Regions from separate parts of the Yoonia sp. 67-2 genome, predicted to be linked through region 2. Evidence: riboswitches for the same ligand, from Rfam matches in the RefSeq annotation. Region 2 holds a riboswitch; each other region holds the start of a gene.

Region 1 (3,271 bases), on a different contig from region 2:
TGCCTATACCGTGCTGGTGCCGGGCCTCGCCGCGACCTTGGTCTGGTTCCTGCTGGTCGGCCGGATCGGTGCGGTCAAGGCATCGACCTTCCACTTTCTCAACCCATTTTTTGGGGTGGCGGTCGCCGCCATCCTTTTAGGCGAAAGCATCGGCCCGCTCGACGTGCTCGGCGTCGTGATCATCGCCGCAGGGATTTTGGCGGTGCAGCTGTCGCGTCAGCCGCCGATCACGCCGCGCACGCCGCCGGTCTGACCACGATCCAGCAGCAGATGATCGAGGATCACGCAGGCCATCATCGCCTCACCCACCGGCACGGCGCGGATGCCGACACAGGGGTCGTGGCGGCCTTTAGTGATCACCTCTGTGGGCGAGCCATCCATCATGATCGACTTGCGCGGTGACAGGATCGACGATGTCGGTTTCACCGCGAAACGCACGACGATATCCTGCCCCGTGCTGATCCCGCCCAGAATACCGCCGGCATGGTTGGAGCTATATTCCGGCCCATCCGGCCCCATGAAAATCTCATCCGCATTGTCGCGCCCGGTCAGGGCCGCAGCGGCCATGCCTTCGCCGATCTCGACACCTTTCACGGCGTTGATCGACATCATCGCAGCGGCCAGATCCGTGTCCAGCTTGGCATAAACCGGCGCGCCGATCCCCGCTGGCACACCGCGCGCGACTACCTCGATGATCGCGCCGACCGAATTGTGATCATCCTTACGCAGCCAAGTCAGATAATCGTTCCATTCAGCCGCCGCCTGCGCATCGGGGCAAAAGAAATCATTCTGATCGATCTGGTCCCAATCCATATTGGAACGATCAATCTGCTTCGCCCCCATCTGGGTCATATAGCCTTTGATCTGCACACCCGGCGCAATCGCCTTGATCGCCTCGCGCGCGACACCGCCCGCCGCCACCCGTGACGCGGTTTCCCGGGCCGAGGATCGCCCGCCGCCACGCGGATCGCGCAAGCCATATTTCTGGTGATAGGTGATATCGGCATGACCGGGCCGGAAGGTGTTCAGGATATCGCCATAATCCTTGGACCGCTGGTCGGTATTCTCGATCATCAACTGAATCGGTGTGCCGGTCGTGCGCCCTTCATAGACACCGGACAGGATTTGCACCGCGTCTGGTTCATTCCGCTGGGTCGTGTTCTTGTTCAGCCCGGGGCGGCGTTTGTCCAGCCATTGCTGGATCATCGCAGGCTCCAGCGGCACGCCGGGTGGGCAGCCATCGACGGTCGCCCCTAGGGCTGGCCCATGGCTTTCGCCCCATGTGGTGAACCGGAAAAGATGACCGAAACTGTTGATGGACATGGCGAACCCCCGTTTGCCAACGGTCTAGCGGGCGGGCCGCATAGGCTCAAGAGGTTTCCCTTGCGCCCGCCTGACATCCACCCTAGCCTGCCTGTCACCTCGGGGTGCCATTCCGGCTGAGATGCGCAAGCAGACCCGTTGAACCTGAACCGGTTAGGACCGGCGGAGGGAAGGTATGGCAATCCCGCTATCCCCCAATCCGCCCGTCGCATTTGGAGGATAGGATGCAAAACCACATTTATCTGCCACTTGCTGCGGGATTTGCGCTTTGTGCCACAGGCACATTGGCGCAAACCCCGGTGTTGCAAGTCATGACCTACGACAGTTTCGTCAGCGAATGGGGCCCCGGCCCCGCGATCAAGACAGCGTTCGAGGAAACCTGCGGCTGCGAAGTGCAATTCATCGGCACCGGTGATGGCGCGGCCCTGCTGGCGCGTCTGCAATTGGAAGGGCCACGGACGGAGGCCGATATCGTCCTCGGCCTCGACACCAACCTGACCGCAGCCGCGCGGGAAACTGGTCTCTTCGCACCGCATGGTGTGGAAGCTGATCTTGATCTGCCGATCGCATGGGATGACCCTGATTTCCTACCCTTTGACTGGAGCTATTTCGCCTTTGTTGGCAATGCCGGGGCCGAAGCGCCCACATCCTTGCGCGAACTCGCCGACAGCGACATCCGTATCGTCATCCAAGACCCGCGCTCATCCACCCCCGGCCTTGGCTTGCTGATGTGGGTCAAGACCGCCTACCCCGACACTGCCGCCGAACTTTGGGCTGACCTTGCCGACAATATTGTCACCGTCACGCCGGGCTGGTCCGAGGCGTATGGGCTGTTTCTGGAAGGCGAAGCGGATGCTGTCCTGTCCTACACCACATCGCCTGCCTATCACGTGATCGCCGAAGACGACGATACCAAGGTGGCTTGGGCCTTCGACGAAGGCCATTACATGCAGGTCGAGGTTGCGGCCAAAGTCGCCACCACCGATCAGCCGGAACTGGCGGATCAATTCCTTGCCTTCATGGTGACCGAAGGGTTCCAGTCGATCATCCCTGAAACCAACTGGATGTATCCTGCTGTCGTGCCAGCGGACGGCCTGCCCGCAGGCTTTGACACGCTGATCACACCCGACACGGCCCTGTTGCTGTCGCCCGAGGATGCGGCGGCGATCCGTGAAGAAGCCTTGGACGAATGGCGCAACGCGCTGTCGCAATAGCGCCACGCTGGCCCGGTGCCATCGCTGCGGCACTGGTGCTGGTGCTGACGATTGGCACGCTGGTCGCTGTCGGCTGGCGTGCCGAATGGCAGCGCGGGTTGTCGCCTGCCGATTGGGTGGTGATCCGCTTTACCCTGCATCAGGCGCTGGTGTCCGCCACGCTCAGCGTGCTGCTGGCGATCCCCGTCGCGCGGGCCTTGGCGCGGCGGCAATTCACCGGGCGCAAAGCGTTGATCACCCTGCTGGGCGCGCCGTTTCTGCTGCCGGTGATCGTCGCGGTGATCGGGCTGATCGCTGTTTTCGGGCGCAGTGGTGTCGTGAATACCGGCCTCGCATGGCTGGGCTTGCCGCTGGTCAGCATCTACGGCTTTCATGGTGTCGTGCTGGCGCATGTGTTCTTCAACCTGCCTTTAGCGATCCGGCTGATCCTGCAAGGCTGGCTGTCGATCCCGGCAGAAAGATTCCGCCTCGCGGCCTCGCTGAACATGCCGGTCGGGCGCTTGCTCGAATGGCCGATGCTGCGCAATATCGTGCCGGGGGCGTTTCTGGTGATCTTTCTGATCTGCCTGACCAGTTTCGCCGTGGCGCTGACCTTGGGCGGTGGGCCGCGCGCGACCACGGTAGAGTTGGCGATCTATCAGGCCCTGCGGTTTGACTTTGATCTGGGCCGCGCCGCGATGCTGGCGGCGATCCAGTTTGGGCTTTGCGCTGCGGCGGCGGCTTTGGTCTGGCGG
Region 2 (3,271 bases):
CCGACCTGCGGGTGCCGGCCGATCTGCCCGCGCTGACGGGCACCTGCCTTGCCGATCTGGGTGAGGCGGCATTGCAATCGCTGCTGCGGATCGAGGGCTTTGCGGGGCAGATCACCGTCACCGACAGCCAATGCACTTGGCATCGCGAAATCAACTGGCAAGGGGCCTTGGCCCGCCCCGATGTCGGTGCCATGTCATTGGACAGCGGCGTGCTGATCGAGGACGGCGTGCATGCCGAGTATCGCGAGGCTTGGCTGGCGCAAGCGACCGCGCCGTTGCGGGGGCTTCGGATCGCATGGGGTGACATGACCGGTGTGCTGATCGCCAGCGAGGATCGTTTTCTGTTCGGCATCGGTCCCGCCCCACAGGACCGCCCGGTGCCAGAGATTTTCACCAGCCATTATGCCTTGGGCCATTGGGACGGCGCGACGGGTATCGCTGATCTGTCCACCAATCCTTTTACTTGCGGCCAGCCCGTCATCACCCGCGATACCGGATTCATCTGGCACGCGCCGCTCTTCACCGGCGGGTCGGACCCGCGTCCTTTGAAAGTGCAATGACATGAAACTTCCCGTCGCTGAAAATTGGTTTACCGCGCGCGAGGTCGGCCCCGATGTCACCCTGATCCTTGAGCCGCATGTCCATGTGCTGGAACAGGCGAATATGTTTCTGGTGCAAGGCCGCGACCGCGACATGATCCTTGATACCGGGATGGGGATCGTGCCGTTGCGCCCGTACCTCGACACTTTGCGCCGCGATCCGGGGAAAGAGATTATCTGCGTCTCATCCCACACCCATATCGACCATATCGGCGGGGTGCATGAATTCGACATCCGTCTGGTGCATCCGGCCGAGGCCGAGGAAATGGCCGCGCCATCCGGTCTGAACTCGCTCTATCGCGACGACATGCCCGCGCGGCTGATCCAGACCTTTCTGGACGCTGGTTATCCACCGCTGGACGAGGTGTTGATCGATGCATTGCCGTATGAGGGCTACGACCCACGGTCCTACGTGCTGCGCGGCGCACCGGCGACGGGCTTGCTGCAAGAGGGCGACAGCGTCGATCTGGGCGATCATGTCTATGAGATCCTGCACCTGCCGGGGCATTCACCGGGGGGCATCGGCCTGCTCGAACGTGCGACCGGCGTGCTGTTCGGGGGCGATGCGATCTACGACGGCCCGCTGATCTATGACGGGCCGGGCATGTCGGTGCCGGATTACCTGAGTACTTTCGCCAAACTGCGCGCGCTTGAGCTGACGCTGATCCACGGCGGCCACGACCCAAGCTTCGGGCCAGAGCGGCTTGGTGAGATCATGGATCATTACGAGGCGATCTGGCGCGCGTAAGGGGGAACGCTATGCCGATAAGCCCCAATACCGCGTGAGCGGCGTCGTCCATGAACACAGAACAGGCAAACGTCACCTCTTCTTGACTCAGCCCCGCTGATCTTTACCCTCACTATCACGACAGGGGCGTCCGCGATTGCGGGCTGAGAAGCACCCTTTGAACCTGAACCAGATCATGCTGGCGTAGGGAGTCCGTGATACGCCCGGCCAAGGCTTGTCTGGTCCGCGCATCACTGACCCCCGATCCGGCGGGGGACATGCGATGACTGAAAATGATCACAGACGTGCCATCCTGCGGGGTGCAGCAGGATGATTGCGAATATCCTGTCCATCGCAGGCTCTGACCCATCCGGCGGGGCCGGTATTCAGGCGGATATCAAGGCGATTTCGGCCAATGGCGGCTATGCGATGGCGGTGATCACGGCGCTGACGGCGCAGAATACGCAAGGCGTGACAGCGGTGCAGATGATCCCCGACGATATGGTCGCCGCCCAGATCGCCGCGATCCGGGCAGATATCCGCATTGATGCGGTCAAGATCGGGATGCTGGGCGATGCCGCGATCATCGCGGCAGTGGCGCGGGCCCTGCAGGGGCTGCAGGCGCCCATCGTGCTGGACCCTGTGATGGTGGCCAAAAGCGGGGATCGTCTGTTGCAAACGGCTGCGGTGGACGCCTTGCGCGACATGCTGGGGATGGCGGCGGTTATCACGCCCAACCTGCCGGAAGCCGCCGATCTGCTTGGTCAGTCAGAGGCCGCCACCCGCGACCAGATGCAGGCGCAGGCGCGGGATTTGCTGGCGCTGGGGCCAAAGGCGGTGCTGCTCAAAGGCGGGCATCTCGCTGGGGATGATTGCCCTGACCTGCTGGCCGACGCCACCGGGCTGACCTGGCTGCCGGGCACAAGGCAGGCGACGCGCAAGACCCATGGCACGGGTTGCACCCTGTCATCTGCGCTTGCGACATTGCTGGGGCAAGGGGTGCCGCTGGTGCAGGCGGCGGCGCAGGCCAAAGCCTATGTCGCGGATGCGATCACAGGGGCGGATACCTTGACCGTCGGGCAGGGCCACGGCCCGACGCATCATTTTCATCGTTTCTTCTGATGCGATCCGCGGCCCCTTTGTGAAGTTTTTGCCTGAATTGCAAAGGTGGGTTGGCATGCGTCAGACTTCGTGTATATCGCGTCTTGTAAACATGGACCCGAGGTAAAGCTTGGGTGGCTCTTCCGGCCGCTGATCCGCCGGACAACCTGTTAAAACCAATGTTGTCGGCCCATGACGCCGAACAGGAAAGATTTACATGATATCTCTCGATACATACCGGGCCGAATGGTTCGGTAACATCCGGGGCGACCTGCTGGCGGGGCTTGTCGTCGCCCTTGCCCTGATCCCCGAAGCCATTGCCTTTTCAATCATCGCGGGCGTGGACCCCAAGGTCGGGCTTTACGCCAGCTTTTCCATCGCGGTGCTGATTGCCTTCACCGGCGGACGGCCCGGCATGATCTCTGCCGCGACGGCGGCGACGGCGGTGCTGATGATCACGTTGGTGCGTGAACACGGGCTGGAATATCTGTTGGCCGCCACCGTGCTGGCCGGTCTGATCCAGATTGGGGCGGGTGTGCTGAAGCTTGGCTTTATCATGCGCTACGTGTCGAAATCGGTGATGACCGGCTTTGTCAACGCGCTGGCGATCCTGATCTTCATGGCGCAATTGACCGAACTGGACCCCGCGCTGGTCACATGGCTGACCTATGTGTTGGTAGCTGCAGGTCTTGCGATCATCTATCTGTTCCCGCTGATCACCAAGGCGATCCCGTCGCCGCTGGTCACCATCATCGTGCTGACGGCGCTGGTGATGTTCTTTGGTTGGGACGTGCGCACCGTAGGCGATATGGGTGCCTTGCCCGATACGCTGCCTGTGTTCCTG
Region 3 (3,271 bases), on a different contig from region 2:
GTTTCTGGCGGGCGGACAGGCGGCGGTGCCAGATTACGAATTGCTGGAACTGGTGCTGTTCCGCGCGATCCCACGACAGGATGTGAAACCGCTTGCGCGCGCCTTGATCGACCATTTTGGCGATTTCAACCGGGTGCTGTCGGCCAGTGTCACCCAAATCAGCAAGGTGCCGGGGGCCGGACCCGCCGTCGCGCTCGAATTGAAGGTTGTCGAGGCGGCAGCACATAGGCTCGCCCGTGCAAAGGTGATGCAGCGCCATGTCGTGTCCAGCTGGGATGCTTTGCTGAATTATTGCCATACTGTCATGGCGCATCGCGACACCGAACAATTCCGCATCCTGTTTCTGGACACCAAGAATGTGCTGATCGCCGATGAAGAACAGGCCAAAGGCACGCTGGATCACGTGCCGGTCTATCCGCGCGAGGTGGTGAAACGTGCGCTGGAACTGAATGCCGCCTCGATGATTCTGGTGCATAATCACCCCTCCGGTGACCCGACACCATCGCAGGCGGATATCAGCATGACGCGGCAGATCTCTGACGCGGCGCAGGCATTGGGGATGAACGTGCATGATCACCTGATCATCGGCAAATCCTGTGAAATCAGCTTTCGCGCGCAAGGGCTGTTCTGATGTCAGCGCATCGCCGCGATGATGTGTGCAACAGGCGCGTCGACCATCACGATGCTGCCGATATCGGCGCAGCCCGACAATGGCACGGACAATTCATGCAGGACAGGCCTGACGCGGCGGGTGATCTGTAAGAAACGTGCGTGGACGGCCCCGCCCGCAAGTGTCGGGCCGTCGGTGTGACGCCGATCTGCAAGCTCTGATCATCACGCGCAGGCGAGGATATGTTCGGAAAGGTATATATTTCAATGAGGTAAGGATCATCAGCTTGCCTGTCACCAGACGCTGCACAAACCCGCGCTGGCCGGTTCAATCCGGCGTAGAGGCTGACCAGATATGCCCGGATCGCCGATCCGCGTCTTCGCATTGAAAACATGCCGTTGCATAAACCCAGCCTTGGGCCATTGCCTGCTGCCATCCGCACATACCAAATCTGTCGTGCAATCAAGGCGCTTGCCAGCGCGAATTGATTGACCTAGGCTCCTTCCCACAACCGTTGGGGTGCCCCGTTTGGGGCTGAGAGGCGAAAGCTAACCCATCGAACCTGATCCGGATCATACCGGCGTAGGAAACGGTGACCAGCTGCGCATGACGCAAGCGATCCGTCTTCCTGTGTTGGTATCACAACAAGGGGGCGGCAGTGGCTCAGAGCAAGATCAGACGCGCGAAACCCGCGCCGTTGGCCGATGTCACGGTGATCGGCGCGGGTGTGGCAGGGCTTTGCGCGGCTTACAGCTTGTGCAAGGCCGGGCTTACTCCGCGATTAATTGACCGGCATGGCGCACCGGGCGCGCATGGCTGTTCATGGTGGGCCGGGGGCATGCTGGCCCCCTTCTGTGAAGGGGCCGTGGCCGAACCGGCAATCGTGGCCCATGGTACAAAGGCGGCCGCCTTTTGGGCGGAGGTGACGGAGGTGACGCAGCGCGGCTCGCTTGTCATCGCATTGCAACGTGATCAGGGTGAACTGGCGCGTTTTGCACGTCGCACCACGGGGCATGTGCGCGTCGACGATCTGTCCGCGTTGGAACCAGATCTTGCCGCACATCAAACAGCGCTGTTCTTCGCGCAGGAATCCCATCTTGACCCGCGCCGTGCCTTGGCCGATCTGACCCGCGCGCTGACCACGATGGGTGTGGTGATCACCAAGTCCGCAGTTGTGCCGGAAGAGATCAGCGGCCCTGTGATTGACGCGCGCGGCATGGCGGCCGGGCTGCCGGATCTGCGTGCTGTGCGAGGCGAAATGCTGTTGCTGCGTGCCCCGGATATCACACTGTCGCGCCCGTTGCGCCTGCTGCATCCACGCCATCCGCTGTATATCGTCCCGCGCGCAGAGGGGGTGTTCATGCTCGGTGCCACGCAGGTCGAAAGCGCGGACCGGCGCGGCGTGACAGCGCGTGCGGTGCTGGAGTTGCTGGGGGCGGCCTATGCGCTTGACCCGCGGTTTGCTGAGGCGGAATTGCTGGAAACCGGCGCCGATCTGCGTCCGGCCTATCCTGACAATGTGCCGCGCGTCACTGCCAAAGGCCGGGTGCTGCATCTGAACGGGCTGTTCCGCCATGGCTATCTGATGGCCCCGGCACTGGCGGCGCAGGCGACAGATTATCTGATCAATGGAAGCAAGGGGGATCTGGTCCATGCGGATTGAGGTGAATGGTGAAGCGCGCGAGATCACCGGCACGACGGTTGCTGCCGCGTTGGATGATCTGGGCTGGCACGATGCGCGCGTGGCGACGGCGCTGAACGGCCAGTTCGTTCCCAAGGCGGCGCGCGATGCAACCCCGCTGAGCGCAGGTGACCGGCTCGAAGTGCTGGCACCGATGCAGGGGGGCTGAAGACATGCGCAGCTTCTATGGCGTGACATTGGACACCCCGCTGATGCTGGGCACGGCGCAATATCCATCACCCGCAATCATGGCAGAGGCATTCCGCAGGTCTGGCGCATCGGTAGCGACGGTCTCCTTGCGGCGTGAAGGCGGGCAGGGTCAGGCGTTTTGGGACATCATTCGCGGCTTTGGCGTGCATATTCTGCCCAATACGGCAGGCTGCTACAGCGCGCGCGAAGCGATCACCACCGCGCAGATGGCGCGCGAATTGTTCGAGACGAACTGGATCAAGCTGGAGGTGATCGGCCATGCCGACACGCTGCAACCCGATCCGTTTGGTCTGCTGGAGGCGACGCAGGCCTTGGTTGCTGACGGGTTCGCGGTGTTTCCCTATACAACCGAGGATCAGGTGCTGGCCGCGCGCCTGCTGGATGCCGGGGCGCAGGTGCTGATGCCCTGGGGGGCACCCATCGGGTCTGGCCTTGGGCTGAATAACCGTTATGGGCTGCGGGCGCTGCGCGCCGCTTTCCCCGATGTGCCGATGGTGATCGATGCGGGTCTCGGCCTGCCCAGCCATGCGGCGGATGCGATGGAACTGGGCTATGACGCAGTTCTTTTGAACACCGCCGTGGCGCAAGCTGGTGATCCGGTGGCGATGGCGCGCGCCTTTGCGCTGGCGGCGCAGGCAGGTCAGATGGCGCATGGCGCCGATCCGATGGCCCCGCGCGATATGGCCGCCCCTTCAACACCGGTTATTGGAAAGGCGTGGCTATGATCCTGCCCCGGTTCTACCCGATCTTCGATTCACTTGCTTGGCTGG

Evidence for each region. A riboswitch is a leader RNA that binds a small molecule or an ion and turns the genes downstream of it on or off. The one in region 2 is predicted to bind thiamine pyrophosphate.
Region 1: it holds a riboswitch for thiamine pyrophosphate, as region 2 does, so the genes downstream of both, thiB (thiamine ABC transporter substrate binding subunit) here and thiD (bifunctional hydroxymethylpyrimidine kinase/phosphomethylpyrimidine kinase) in region 2, are expected to answer to the same signal.
Region 3: it holds a riboswitch for thiamine pyrophosphate, as region 2 does, so the genes downstream of both, VOY09_RS04825 (FAD-dependent oxidoreductase) here and thiD (bifunctional hydroxymethylpyrimidine kinase/phosphomethylpyrimidine kinase) in region 2, are expected to answer to the same signal.

Annotation. Positions count from the first base shown of each region.
Region 1 covers NZ_JAYKPK010000002.1:193,763-197,033, reverse strand. Annotated here, with positions in the region: gene VOY09_RS04250 (DMT family transporter) at 1-253, shown strand, start outside; gene aroC (chorismate synthase) at 217-1,323, opposite strand; TPP riboswitch at 1,414-1,511, shown strand; gene thiB (thiamine ABC transporter substrate binding subunit) at 1,548-2,537, shown strand; gene VOY09_RS04235 (thiamine/thiamine pyrophosphate ABC transporter permease ThiP) at 2,513-3,271, shown strand, end outside.
Region 2 covers NZ_JAYKPK010000008.1:21,446-24,716, forward strand. Annotated here, with positions in the region: gene VOY09_RS13255 (hypothetical protein) at 1-560, shown strand, start outside; gene VOY09_RS13260 (MBL fold metallo-hydrolase) at 562-1,347, shown strand; TPP riboswitch at 1,460-1,554, shown strand; gene thiD (bifunctional hydroxymethylpyrimidine kinase/phosphomethylpyrimidine kinase) at 1,657-2,448, shown strand; sul1 at 2,539-2,595, shown strand; gene VOY09_RS13270 (SulP family inorganic anion transporter) at 2,645-3,271, shown strand, end outside.
Region 3 covers NZ_JAYKPK010000002.1:321,591-324,861, reverse strand. Annotated here, with positions in the region: gene radC (RadC family protein) at 1-631, shown strand, start outside; gene VOY09_RS04830 (hypothetical protein) at 631-762, shown strand; TPP riboswitch at 1,116-1,216, shown strand; gene VOY09_RS04825 (FAD-dependent oxidoreductase) at 1,269-2,273, shown strand; gene thiS (sulfur carrier protein ThiS) at 2,263-2,460, shown strand; gene VOY09_RS04815 (thiazole synthase) at 2,465-3,226, shown strand; gene VOY09_RS04810 (thiamine phosphate synthase) at 3,223-3,271, shown strand, end outside.